4 regions of the Kosakonia radicincitans DSM 16656 genome follow, and region 3 is predicted to be linked to each of the others. Evidence: predicted binding sites of a transcription regulator. Region 3 holds the regulator's gene; each other region holds the start of a gene.
What was found. Region 3 encodes CRP, which controls carbon source genes, mostly activating them, when cyclic AMP is high. Its sites were predicted from a motif close to ATGTGANNNNNNTCACAT; they were not measured.
Positions count from the first base shown of each region.

Region 1: the regulator CRP is predicted to act here: its motif matches at 2,174-2,191, upstream of udp (uridine phosphorylase).
Region 2: the regulator CRP is predicted to act here: its motif matches at 1,351-1,368, upstream of ydfZ (putative selenium delivery protein YdfZ).
Region 4: the regulator CRP is predicted to act here: its motif matches at 1,599-1,616, upstream of focA (formate transporter FocA).

Region 1 covers NZ_CP018016.1:5,550,972-5,554,152, forward strand. Annotated here, with positions in the region: gene rmuC (DNA recombination protein RmuC) at 1-1,135, opposite strand, end outside; gene udp (uridine phosphorylase) at 1,289-2,050, opposite strand; gene Y71_RS26675 (dienelactone hydrolase family protein) at 2,311-3,117, shown strand.
Region 2 covers NZ_CP018016.1:2,979,036-2,982,216, reverse strand. Annotated here, with positions in the region: gene Y71_RS14280 (mannitol dehydrogenase family protein) at 1-983, shown strand, start outside; gene ydfZ (putative selenium delivery protein YdfZ) at 1,047-1,250, opposite strand; gene Y71_RS14270 (DUF1796 family putative cysteine peptidase) at 1,898-2,797, shown strand; gene Y71_RS14265 (GntR family transcriptional regulator) at 2,885-3,181, opposite strand, start outside.
Region 3 covers NZ_CP018016.1:405,611-408,791, forward strand. Annotated here, with positions in the region: gene Y71_RS01865 (YccS/YhfK family putative transporter) at 1-1,102, opposite strand, end outside; gene crp (cAMP-activated global transcriptional regulator CRP) at 1,151-1,783, opposite strand; gene Y71_RS01880 (OsmC family protein) at 2,095-2,499, shown strand; gene Y71_RS01885 (phosphoribulokinase) at 2,529-3,181, opposite strand, start outside.
Region 4 covers NZ_CP018016.1:3,713,224-3,716,404, forward strand. Annotated here, with positions in the region: gene ycaO (30S ribosomal protein S12 methylthiotransferase accessory factor YcaO) at 1-1,269, shown strand, start outside; gene focA (formate transporter FocA) at 1,675-2,532, shown strand; gene pflB (formate C-acetyltransferase) at 2,584-3,181, shown strand, end outside.

The DNA.
Region 1 (3,181 bases), 670 kb from region 3:
ACAGTCGACTCGCCCTTTCTGCAATCTGCTGTGCGTTGCGACTTTGATGCTCATAGCGCCAAAGGTTGGCGATGGTGCGCAGCGCCACCAGCAGCGTGGTCGGGCTGACCAGCATAATGTTATTCTTCAGCGCTTCCGTTATCAGTTCGGGCTGTCTGTCGAGGGCAATCAGGAATGCCGGTTCCACCGGAATAAACATCAGAACGTAGTCGAGGCTACGCAGGCCGGGAAGCTGCTGATAATCTTTGCGCCCCAGCAGGCGAATATGATTACGTACCGAGGCAATATGCTCCTGCAATGCGCCTTCGCGGGTAAATTCATCCTCGGCGTTGAAGTAGCGCTCGTAGGCTACCAGCGTCATTTTGGCATCAATCACCACATCCTTGCCCTGCGGTAAGCGCACGATCACATCCGGCTGCATACGCGCGCGGCTGTCGTTTTCCAGGCTGACCTGGGTTTCATACTCGTACCCTTCGCGCAGACCGGAGGCTTCCAGCACGCGGGTCAGCACCACTTCGCCCCAGTTGCCCTGCGTTTTATTATCGCCTTTCAATGCGCGCGTCAGGTTGATGGCCTCCTGCGCCATCTGGGCGTTCAACTGTTGCAGATTGCGGATTTCATGCGCCAGCGTATGGCGTTCGCGCGCTTCCTGGCCAAAGCTCTCCTGCACCTGACGGCGAAAACCGTCGAGCTGCTCGCGCAGCGGCGTTAGCAGGCCGTTCAGGCTCTGGCGGTTCTGTTCATCCACCCGCCGGTTGCTCTGCTCAAAAATGCGGTTCGCAAGGTTTTCAAATTGTTCGCTGAGACGCTGCTCGCTACTGTGCATCTGGCGTAGCTTCTCTTCCGCATGCAACTGGGTGGATTCCAGACGGGTGGTGACTTCACGAAGATCGGCTTCCAGCGAGCTGTTAATATGTTGCAGGCTGCGCAGCTCGTTATTGAGCAGTTCGCACTCTTCACGCCAGTGTTCACTCTGAACTAACTGCTGGCGGGCGGCGCTCAGTTCACTAAACACATCACGTTGCTCGGCAAGCAATTCCGCCTGCTGCTGCGCTCCGCGCCAGCTTGCAGCCAGCCAGCCGACCAGTAATCCTGCCAGCGCCAGCGCTGCCATGACGATGATTGAAGTGTCCACCACGCCTCCTCCAGACCTTATCCGTACAAGCGGGAATTGTGCTGTATAAACGTCCAGTTGGGAAGGGCTTTTCCTGCGAGGCGCTACGCAGAAACGGAAAGGGATTTGTCAGGCCCGGTAAATGCAGCATTACCGGGCACCGGGAGAGAGGAATTACAGCAGGCGACGCGCGGCTTCCACCACGATTTTCACGGCGTGGCTTTCGGTCTGTTTCATCGTTTCTGCGTTCGGGATCTCCTGCTGGGTACGATTCACAATCACCCCAGCCACCATCCCGGCGCGCAGCCCCTGGCTTGAACACATGGTCAGCAGCGTCGCGGATTCCATTTCATAATTCATCACACCCATTGATTGCCACTCTTCCATTGAGCCTTTAAAGCTTTTCACCACACGCCCGGAGAATGTGTCATAACGCTCCTGGCCAGGGTAAAAGGTGTCGGAAGATGCCGTTACGCCAATGTGTTTGGTTGCGCCAATCGCATCCGCCGCTGCGACCAGCGCCGTGGTGCAGGCAAAGTCAGCTACCGCCGGGTATTCCATCGGCGCAAAATGCAGGCTGGCGCCATCAAGGCGCACGGAGGCGGTGGTAATCAGTACATCGCCAACATTGATATGCGGCTGAATCGCCCCGGTCGTGCCGACACGCAGAAAAGTGCGGATGCCAAGCTGCGCCAGTTCTTCTACGGCGATAGAGGTTGACGGACCGCCAATACCGGTGGAACACACAATAACTGGTTTGCCATCCAGTTCGGCACGCCAGCTGGTAAATTCGCGGTGAGATGCCAGCTGGACCGGCTTATCCATCAGCGCGGCGATCTTTTCCACACGCTCCGGATCGCCAGGGACGATCGCCAGCGTAGCCCCTTGTAAATCGTTTTTGGTGAGACCGAGATGAAAAACATCAGACCTGGACATAACAGACTCCTCTGTGGTTGGTTTTATCAGGAGAGGCAAAAAGCCACTTTACAGAAGGCGCCTGTCCGTTTTCGTGATTGACGTCACCATGAACGAAAATGTTTGCATATCATTTCCATAAATTAGTGATTCATATCACATTAACATGCTGTATCTCACTACGCAGCAGCAAAGATAGTCGATGAAACGGGGATTTGCGCGCGCGCCAGACCTTCCGTCTATAGTTATTGGAGCGCTAATAAAAGGGTATGGAGAATGCCATGACAACCAACAAACAGCCGGGCTTTGCACCTGCGGCTTCGCCTCACGCTTCCACCATCGTTCACACACCGGAGGACGCCCTAATCGCAGGCGAAACCTCCATTCCAACGCAGGGTGACAATATGCCTGCGTTTCATGCCCGCCCCAAAAATGCCGATGGCCCGTTGCCGATTGTCATTGTGGTACAGGAAATTTTCGGCGTACATGAACATATCCGCGATCTCTGCCGCCGCCTGGCGCTGGAAGGTTATCTCGCCATTGCGCCTGAACTCTACTTCCGCCAGGGCGATCCGAATGATTTCGCCGATATCCAGACGCTACTGAGCGGGCTGGTCAGCAAGGTGCCGGATGCCCAGGTGCTGGCCGATCTCGACCACGTCGCCAGTTGGGCGGCGCGCAATGGCGGCAATGCGCATCAGTTGTTGATCACCGGTTTTTGCTGGGGCGGCCGTATCGCCTGGCTGTATGCGGCGCATAACCCGCAGTTGAAAGCCGCGGTAGCCTGGTACGGTAAGCTGGTGGGAGAGAAATCTCTCAACTCGCCGCGCCACCCGGTAGATGTCGCAACCGATCTGACCGCGCCGGTACTGGGTTTATACGGTGCGCAGGATACCGGCATTCCGCTCGAAAGCGTGGAAACTATGCGCCAGGCGCTGCGGGCAGCCAATGCCACTGCCGAGATTGTGATTTACCCGGAAGCGGGCCATGCCTTTAATGCCGACTACCGCCCGAGTTATCATGAAGAGTCGGCAAAAGATGGCTGGCAACGCATGCTGACATGGTTTGCCCAGTACAGTAAAAAATAATATCCGTGCCGGGGAAATTCCCCGGCCAGCAATATTAAAAATAAAATGCTAATACGAGAATTTC
Region 2 (3,181 bases), 2.6 Mb from region 3:
TGGTGGTGGAAGCGCTGGCGCGTCGCAAAGCGGCAGGGCTGGCGGCATTCAGTGTGATGTCCTGCGATAACATGCCGGAAAACGGCCACGTTACCCGCAATGTGGTGTGCGCTTATGCCCGTGCAGTGAATGCGGAGCTGGCAGATTGGATTGACGCCAACGTGACGTTCCCGTCGACCATGGTGGACCGTATTGTTCCGGCGGTAACGGCTGAAACGCTGGATAAAATCGAACAGCTTACCGGCGTGCGCGATCCGGCCGGTGTGGCCTGCGAACCGTTCCGCCAGTGGGTGATTGAAGATAACTTTGTCGCGGGGCGTCCGGCATGGGAAAAAGCGGGCGCCGAACTGGTTGCCGACGTCGTGCCGTTTGAAGAGATGAAACTGCGTATGCTGAACGGCAGCCACTCCTTCCTCGCTTATCTGGGCTACCTGGCCGGTTATCAGCACATCAACGAATGCATGGACGACGATAACTATCGCCGTGCGGCGCACGCGCTGATGCTGAAAGAGCAGGCACCAACGCTGAAAGTGAAGGGCGTTGACCTTGCGCGTTACGCCGATCTGTTGATTGCGCGTTACAGCAACACTGCGCTGCGCCACCGTACCTGGCAGATCGCGATGGACGGTAGCCAGAAATTACCGCAGCGTATGCTCGATTCCGTACGTTGGCATTTAGCGCATCAGGATTCCTTTGCACTGCTGGCGCTGGGTGTGGCGGGCTGGATGCGCTACGTCGGCGGTATTGATGAACAAGGTCAGGCGATCGAAGTGTGCGATCCGCTGCTGACGGTGATTCAGGGCGCCGTTAACGCAAGCGCGGAAGGTGAAGCGCGCGTGCAGGCTCTGCTGGGCATCGAAGCGATTTTTGGCAACGAACTGCCGAAAGAAGCGGCTTTTGTGGCGCAGGTACAGAATGCGTATCGTTCACTGCTGGAGAAAGGGGCGAAAGCGACGGTGGCAGAATACGCCGCTGCGCTGTAAATCGTCGAAAGAATGCCGCCGGGGCGGCATTCTTTTTTGCCGTTATACGGGCATTTTCACCATTTAGTGCAGACCAAGACGGATCAGTTCAACCGGTTCGAATTTACCTTCACAACCTTCCACTTCTACCGTTTTACTGCGGCGCAGTTGTGCGGCGTCCAGCCCGGCTGCGTGAATCGCAATGATTTTGCCGGTACGGCCCGTGCCATTAATCATTACGCGGCTGCCGGTAGTAATCGCATTACGGTTACGATCATAAGTCACCATGGTGGTTTCTCCTTGTTGATATCCAAAAAACGAAACGGGGCAGAAGATGTCCCCGCTACGGACGCCTTATAAATACGCTTCTGAGATGACAAGTTTTTGTTTTTGATCAACATCACACTTTTTTGCTGAAAAAATGTTTGGCATCACGCAATGACAAACACCTTAAATCAACCGGATATAGGTAAAAACCGCGCGTTTATTTCCCCGCTTCTATTTTCATTCATTAATGATAAAAAGCTTTTAAGATTTTCCTGATTATTACCTGCCGCGCGATAACGCGTACACTCTGTAACGATATGTTAGAGACTGTTTCGCGTTTTCTATTTTTAGCGCAGTGGAATCCTGCGCCGGGTTTCTTTTGAATAAAATATGGCGATCGTTTTTAAATAAAAATGAAGCGACAGAAGAGTGCGGGAAGCCTGGTTTTTGTCGGCAAGTGATGAAGGTCGACAGCATAATTTATCGCTGGCTATTCTGTACTGAACTTACTGTAAGTAACAACAGAATAAAGATATATCTGGAATTATCACGAATTGAAATTATTTCATTTAATGTCGTCTGTTTATTAACAAACAGGCGAAGAGTATGAACGTCTTTTATAAGATAGTTTTATTTTAACTCATTGATCTTGATGGTGATTTTAATGAATGCGAGATGTTTTATCGCTTCATTTTAATGGTGTTATAACGATACGGAATGGGGATGGCATAATGAAAAGTGAGGTTGTCAAGCAACAGGTGAGAAATCATCTTAAGTCGCTTAAACGCACAATTACGCATCTGCGCAAGAAATGGAAATATCGTCATAGCGGTGATTCGGATGTGTACTGGATTTCCCTTGGAGAAAATTGCCTGCCTGATGATATCCTTCGTCGGCACAACAGGAAATCGTTCAGTTCTATTTTTTCCTCCGGGCGATCTAATATAGAATATATTCTTCAGATGGAAAAAGATAATTACCAGAATTTACTGGACAAAACGCATCTGCAACATTTTCCTGATGGCGACCACTCTGTTGTACGCTCCACCTACTATAAGCATTGCGTTGGCCAGTACAGTGAAAGACATATGCTGGGATTTGAATTCACCCATCACGATCCCCTCAGCATTTCCGCTGACAAGCAGACATTCAAACGGCGTATTGAGCGTCAGCTCGCCTGGCGAGGAAATAAAAATTTTGTCTTCCTTTATCATCACCGCGTCACGGCGGATTCCGATCTTGCACTGCTAAGAGCTCATCTGAATGAACTGTTGTCGTTGTACAACGCGAAAGGCTGCGAGTGTGAAGTTGTGCTTTTCTATCAGAATATTGTCCCGCAGGAGACGCAGAAGCGTATCGATTTCACGCCGCATCACTCCGGCTTACTGGAGTTCGCCTGTCATACTCATGAGATCTGGGGCGGCGAGGATCAGGATACGTTCTGGGCGCGAAAGGATGACGCGCTTTTTACCGAGATGTTTGACACTGTTGATCGGTACAACCTGAGCAAAGGCGAATCCCGCCGTGAGCCGGCGCCGGTCGCTACGGACACCGGAATGCCGGTTTAAACGCTAACGCGAGAGGTATCTGAAAGGAGAGCGGTGAGCTACCGGTGAGGGTGGCTCACCACGAGATGTCTGTGACCGGCGAGGACGTTAATCCTCGCTGAACCAGTCGCGATTTTCCTGGCGAATGGTTTTTACTGATTCACTGATCTCCTGCAAGTGCAGGCTCATGGCGTGGTCGACTGCGTCAGGGTCACGTTTTTCCAGTGCGGAAAAGATATCCATGTGCTGGCGCAGCAGCATTTCCGGCGGCGAAACGTGGTCAAGGCTCATATAGCGTACGCGGTCGATGGTGGCTTTGATGTTTTCGATGGTATCCCATGCCAGCTGGCAATCGGCGATCAGCGCCAGCTTCTGGTGGAAATTGTCATCCAGCTCGAAAAAATC
Region 3 (3,181 bases):
CCGCATTACGCAGCGCGGCGGATTTCAGGGACAAATAGCTTTTCAGCGCCGGGAGAAATGGTAATCGACGCTGCTTCTCTGCCATCAAATCGCGGATGTACAGAGGACGCTGCGTACGTAGTACGCGGGCGATGCGGCTAAAGTGCCAGGCGCAGAACTGGCCTACCGGATTATCCGGGTGCTGGCGGGCGATTTTTTCCAGCGCGCCAATTTGCTTCTCCATCGTGAAACGCGTCGGATACCGATGGTAGAGAATATCGTCCGCCAGCACGCGTAAACGGGCGGCAACGGTCTGCGCATTCCAGCGGATCACCTGCTCGGCATGGGTTTGTTCAACCAGTTTTTGTACTTCTTCCGGCTGGTGCAGGCTAACGGAAATATGCTCTTGCAAATCCAGCGCGACCTGGAAAACGCGCAGCAGGCGTTTGTAGTCGTTATGCTGATTGGCCGCCAGCATATGCAATTGTTGATAGCACTGGCTTATCATATCCACCGCTTTTTGCTGGCGTGCAAGCAGCGGCGGCAGGGCTTTTTCCGGATCGGCGTGCTGCGTCAGCAGGCTGTATTTGGCCTCGCAATAATCAGCCAGTTGCCGGTAGAGCAGGCTTAACGATTCGCGCAGCGGTTGTTCCCGCCACATCCAGAACCAGAACCAGTTAAACAGCCCGTACCACAGCGTGCCCAGCGCGTAGATCAGCAGTGGTTCCCACACCGGCATATTCCCGGCGAGGCTGAGCGTGAAGATGGCGGCAATCAGCGAGGCGGGCAGTAAGCGCGCGTGCAATGCGCTGATCTCGGCCGTGACGCCCAGTAGCAGGGTCAGCATGGTAAAGATCAGCGGCAGCGGAAGATCTTCCGCCAACAGCAATTGCACAGCCAGGCTGCTACCCGCAAACAGACTGCCGCCAATAATCAGGCGCTTAAAGAAACGCTTATGCGGCGTGTCGAGACCGGCAATATTGCAGCAAGCGGGAACGAGTGAGAAAAGCAGACCCTGTTGCAGATGGCCGACGAGCAGGCCAATCGCCACAGGCAGACATAACACCAGCGTTTGTCGCAGTGCGTAGTTGATTTCGGGGTGATAAATCAGCCTGCGCCACATGAGGAGAGAAAAACGGCGCGCCGGGTAAACGATGCGCCGTTTTACGGATTAACGTGTTCCGTATACCACGATGGTTTTACCGTGGGCGGAGATCAGGTTCTGATCTTCCAGCATTTTCAGGATGCGGCCGACAGTCTCACGGGAGCAGCCAACGATTTGGCCAATCTCCTGGCGAGTGATTTTAATCTGCATGCCGTCCGGGTGAGTCATTGCGTCCGGCTGTTTTGCCAGATTCAGCAGCGTCTGCGCGATACGGCCCGTTACGTCCAGGAACGCCAGGTTGCCGACTTTCTCCGAGGTCACCTGAAGGCGACGCGCCATCTGTGCGGAGAGGCGCATCAGAATATCCGGGTTCACCTGGATAAGCTGACGGAATTTTTTGTAGGAAATCTCGGCGACTTCACAAGCGGTCTTGGCGCGTACCCAGGCACTGCGCTCCTGACCTTCTTCGAACAAGCCCAGTTCACCGATAAAATCACCCTGATTAAGGTAAGAGAGAATCATCTCTTTACCTTCCTCATCCTTGATTAGCACTGCCACTGAGCCTTTAACGATGTAGTACAGCGTTTCCGCTTTTTCACCCTGGTGAATCAGCGTGCTCTTCGACGGGTACTTATGAATGTGGCAATGAGACAAGAACCATTCGAGAGTCGGGTCTGTTTGCGGTTTGCCAAGCACCATGCGCGGTTATCCTCTGTTATAAGCTGGCTCCGAAAGCGGGGATGTAGTTTCAGCCTGCTTCCGGGGTTGCAATCAAAGCTTCTCATGTCCTGAGAAGTAGGCCGTCAGCGTTATCTGCGGCCTCTAATCTACGATGTCATGCATACATGCGTAACATCCATTTATCTCTGTAGCATCCAGATTGTTTTAGCATAGGTTTTCACGCCTGTCTCCTGGTGTCTCGCTTCAGCATGACGCAGGTCGCCTTCCGTTGCGAGTTTTGTTATGTACGCGTAATCTGTGGAGAAAATTACTACTCCGGAGTGAATAAAATGCAGGCACGAGTGAAATGGGTTGAAGGGTTAACCTTCCTGGGTGAGTCCGCATCTGGCCACCAAATTCTGATGGACGGTAATTCCGGGGATAAAGCGCCAAGTCCGATGGAGATGGTGCTGATGGCTGCGGGCGGTTGCAGCGCAATTGACGTCGTTTCCATCCTGCAGAAAGGACGCCACGACGTGACCGACTGCGAAGTGAAGCTGACTTCCGAGCGCCGTGAAGAAGCGCCGCGTCTGTTTACGCACATCAATCTGCACTTTATCGTCACCGGTAAGGCGCTGAAAGACGCGGCGGTTTCCCGCGCGGTGGATCTGTCGGCAGAAAAATATTGCTCCGTAGCGTTGATGCTGGAGAAGGCCGTGAAGATCACCCACTCCTACGAGGTTATCGAAGCCTGATGCCCTGGCCCGGCGATCGGTTTGCCGGGCTACTTAATCTTTTTCCCTTCCATCAGCCGTTGCACCAGCGGCGTCATAATCAATTCCATCGCCAGCCCCATCTTGCCGCCCGGTACCACCAGCGTATCCATATGGGAAATAAACGAACCTTGCAGCATCGCCAACAGCCACGGGTAATCAATGCCCTGCAAATTCTGGAAGTGAATGACCACAAAGCTTTCATCGAGTGACGGAATGCCTTTTGCGGCAAAAGGGTTAGAAGTATCGACTGTCGGCACACGCTGGAAGTTGATGTGCGTACGGGAAAACTGCGGGGTGATAAAGTTGATGTAATCTTCCATCGAGCGAACCACCGAATCCATCACTGCTTCACGGGAGTGTCCGCGTTCGCTGGTGTCGCGAATCAGTTTCTGGATCCACTCCAGGTTGACGATCGGCACCACGCCAACCAGCAAATCAACGTGCCGCGCCACGTCATTTTGCGGTGTTACTACGCCGCCGTGCAGCCCTTCGTAAAACAGCACGTCGGTGGGTTCCGGCAGCGGTTGCCAGGGCGTAAACGTGCCCGGAACCTGATTCCACGGCACCGCTTCATCGTAGGTATGCAGATATTTACGCGTTTGCCCGGTTCCGCTCTGGCCATATTCGCTAAAGGTTTGTTCGAGCAGGCCAAAGTCATTGG
Region 4 (3,181 bases), 2.5 Mb from region 3:
CAGACGGTCTATATTCCGATGAACATCGTCGGCAATCTGTATGTTTCCAATGGTATGTCTGCCGGTAACACCCGCAACGAAGCCCGCGTACAGGGTCTGTCTGAAGTGTTCGAACGCCATATCAAAAACCGTATCATCGCAGAGAGCATCAGCCTGCCGGAAATCCCACAGGAAGTGCTGGCCCGCTATCCTGGTGTGGAGGAAGCCATTGCTAAACTGGAAGCCGAAGGGTTCCCGATTTTTGCCTATGATGGCTCGCTGGGCGGAAAATATCCGGTGATCTGCGTCGTGCTGTTTAATCCGGCGAATGGCACCTGCTTTGCCTCCTTTGGAGCACACCCAGATTTTGGCGTTGCGCTGGAACGTACAGTCACCGAGCTGTTGCAGGGGCGCGGTCTGAAAGATCTCGATGTCTTTACCCCGCCGACCTTTGATGACGAAGAAGTGGCTGAACACGCTAACCTCGAAACTCACTTTATCGATTCCAGCGGTTTGATCTCCTGGGATCTGTTTAAGCAAGATGCGGATTATCCGTTCGTTGACTGGAGCTTCGCAGGGACCACCGAAGAAGAGTTCGCCACGCTGATGGCTATCTTCAATGCGGAAGATAAAGAGGTCTATATCGCCGATTACGAGCACCTTGGCGTGTACGCCTGCCGTATTCTGGTGCCGGGCATGTCCGATATTTATCCGGCAGAAGATCTGTGGCTGGCGAATAACACCATGGGCAGCCATCTGCGCGAAACTATCCTGTCACTACCAGGCAGCGAGTGGGAGAAAGAGGAGTACCTCAACCTTATCGCCCAACTGGACGATGAAGGTCACGATGATTTTACCCGCGTTCGTGAGTTGCTGGGTCTGGCGACCGGTAAAGACAATGGCTGGTACACCCTGCGCGTTGGCGAGTTAAAAGCGATGCTGGCGCTGGCTGGCGGCGATCTGGATCAGGCGCTGGCCTGGACCGAATGGACCATGGAATTCAACGCGTCCATCTTCAGCGCGGAGCGCGCCAACTACTACCGCTGCCTGCAAACGCTACTGCTGCTGGCGCAGGAAGAGGATCGCGAGCCGCTGCAATATCTGAATGCATTCGTACGCATGTACGGCGCGCAGGCAGTTGAAGCAGCCAGCGCCGCGTTGAGCGGTGAAGCGCCGTTCTATGACCTGCAACCGGCAGACGGTACCCTGCAGGCGTTCCCGGCACATCAGTCTCTGTTAGCGGCTTACGAAAAGTTGCAACGCGCCAAAACGGCATTCTGGGCGAAATAACGACAAGTAGCACGACAATATGTAGGCTTCATAGCAGGTCTACGCTATATTACGGGGCAATTTTATTGCCCCTTTTTATTTATATTTTTTCAATGTCAGTCAGTTGTAATAATTAAGTTAAATATGGGTAAATAGTATTATTACTTGCGAACTAATATTGTTACTTCTAATGGCAACTACCCCATTTTAATTAACGATTTTTCGGAGGCTTCATAAAAATACTCAACTCATTTTATAACTTTTAAACTTTATTTTTATTTATATAATCAACAAGTTAATCCGCATTCGTAGAAAAACCACGCTCTTTGCGGTCCTATAAGCCAGGCGAGATATGATCCATATCAAATTCTCTTCTATAATGCTTTGTTAGTATCTCGTCGCCGACTTAATAAAGAGAGAGTTAGTGTGAAAGCTGACAACCCTTTTGATCTTATCCTTCCAGCCGAAATGGCCAAAGTTGCCGAAGAAGCTGGCGTCTATAAAGCGACTAAACATCCGCTGAAGACTTTCTACCTGGCTATCACCGCAGGTGTGTTCATCTCTATTGCTTTTGTTTTCTATATCACCGCCACCACCGGCACAGCGGCAATGCCCTACGGTATTGCTAAACTGATTGGGGGTATCTGTTTCTCCCTGGGGTTGATCCTCTGCATTATCTGCGGTGCGGATCTTTTTACCTCGACTGTGCTGATTGTCGTGGCGAAAGCCAGTGGGCGTATCACTTGGGGGCAACTGGCCCGTAACTGGATTAACGTCTACTTCGGTAACCTGGTAGGTGCGCTGCTGTTTGTCCTGCTAATGTGGTTGTCTGGCGAATATATGGTCGCCAATGGTGGCTGGGGCTTAAACGTCCTGCAGACCGCAGACCATAAAGTGCATCACACTTTCATCGAAGCTGTTGCACTGGGTATTCTGGCCAACCTGATGGTTTGTATGGCCGTGTGGATGAGTTATTCCGGTCGCAGCCTGATGGATAAAGCGATGATTATGGTGCTGCCGGTAGCGATGTTTGTCGCCAGCGGTTTTGAGCACAGTATCGCAAACATGTTTATGATTCCGATGGGTATCGTAATCCGTAACTTTGCTAGCCCGGAGTTCTGGAGCGCAGTTGGTTCCAGCCCGGAAAGTTTTTCTCATCTGACTATTACGAATTTCATCATCGATAACCTTATTCCGGTAACAATCGGGAATATCATAGGTGGTGGGTTATTAGTCGGGTTGACATACTGGGTCATTTATCTGCGTGGCAACGATCATCATTAATGGTTGTTTCAGGCAGTAAATAAAAAATCCACTTAAGAAGGTAGGTGTTACATGTCCGAGCTTAATGAAAAATTAGCCACAGCCTGGGAAGGTTTTGCGAAAGGTGACTGGCAGAAAGAAGTCAACGTACGTGACTTTATCCAGAAAAACTACACCCCATATGAAGGCGACGAGTCCTTCCTGGCTGGCGCTACTGACGCGACCACCGCCCTGTGGGACAAAGTCATGGAAGGGGTTAAACTGGAAAACCGCACTCATGCGCCAGTTGATTTTGACACCTCTGTTGCTTCCACCATTACTTCTCACGACGCTGGCTACATCAACAAAGCGCTTGAGAAAATCGTTGGTCTGCAAACTGAAGCTCCGCTGAAACGCGCTATCATCCCGTTTGGCGGCATCAAAATGGTTGAAGGTTCCTGCAAAGCGTACAATCGCGAACTGGACCCGATGCTGAAAAAAATCTTCACCGAATACCGTAAAACCCATAACCAGGGTGTATTCGATGTTTACACCAAAGACATTCTGAACTGCCGTAAATCCGGTGTTCTGACTGGTCTGCCGGATGCTTACGGCCGTGGTCGTATCATCGGTGACTACCGTCGCGTTGCGCTGTACGGTATCGACTTCCTGATGAAAGACAAATACGCTC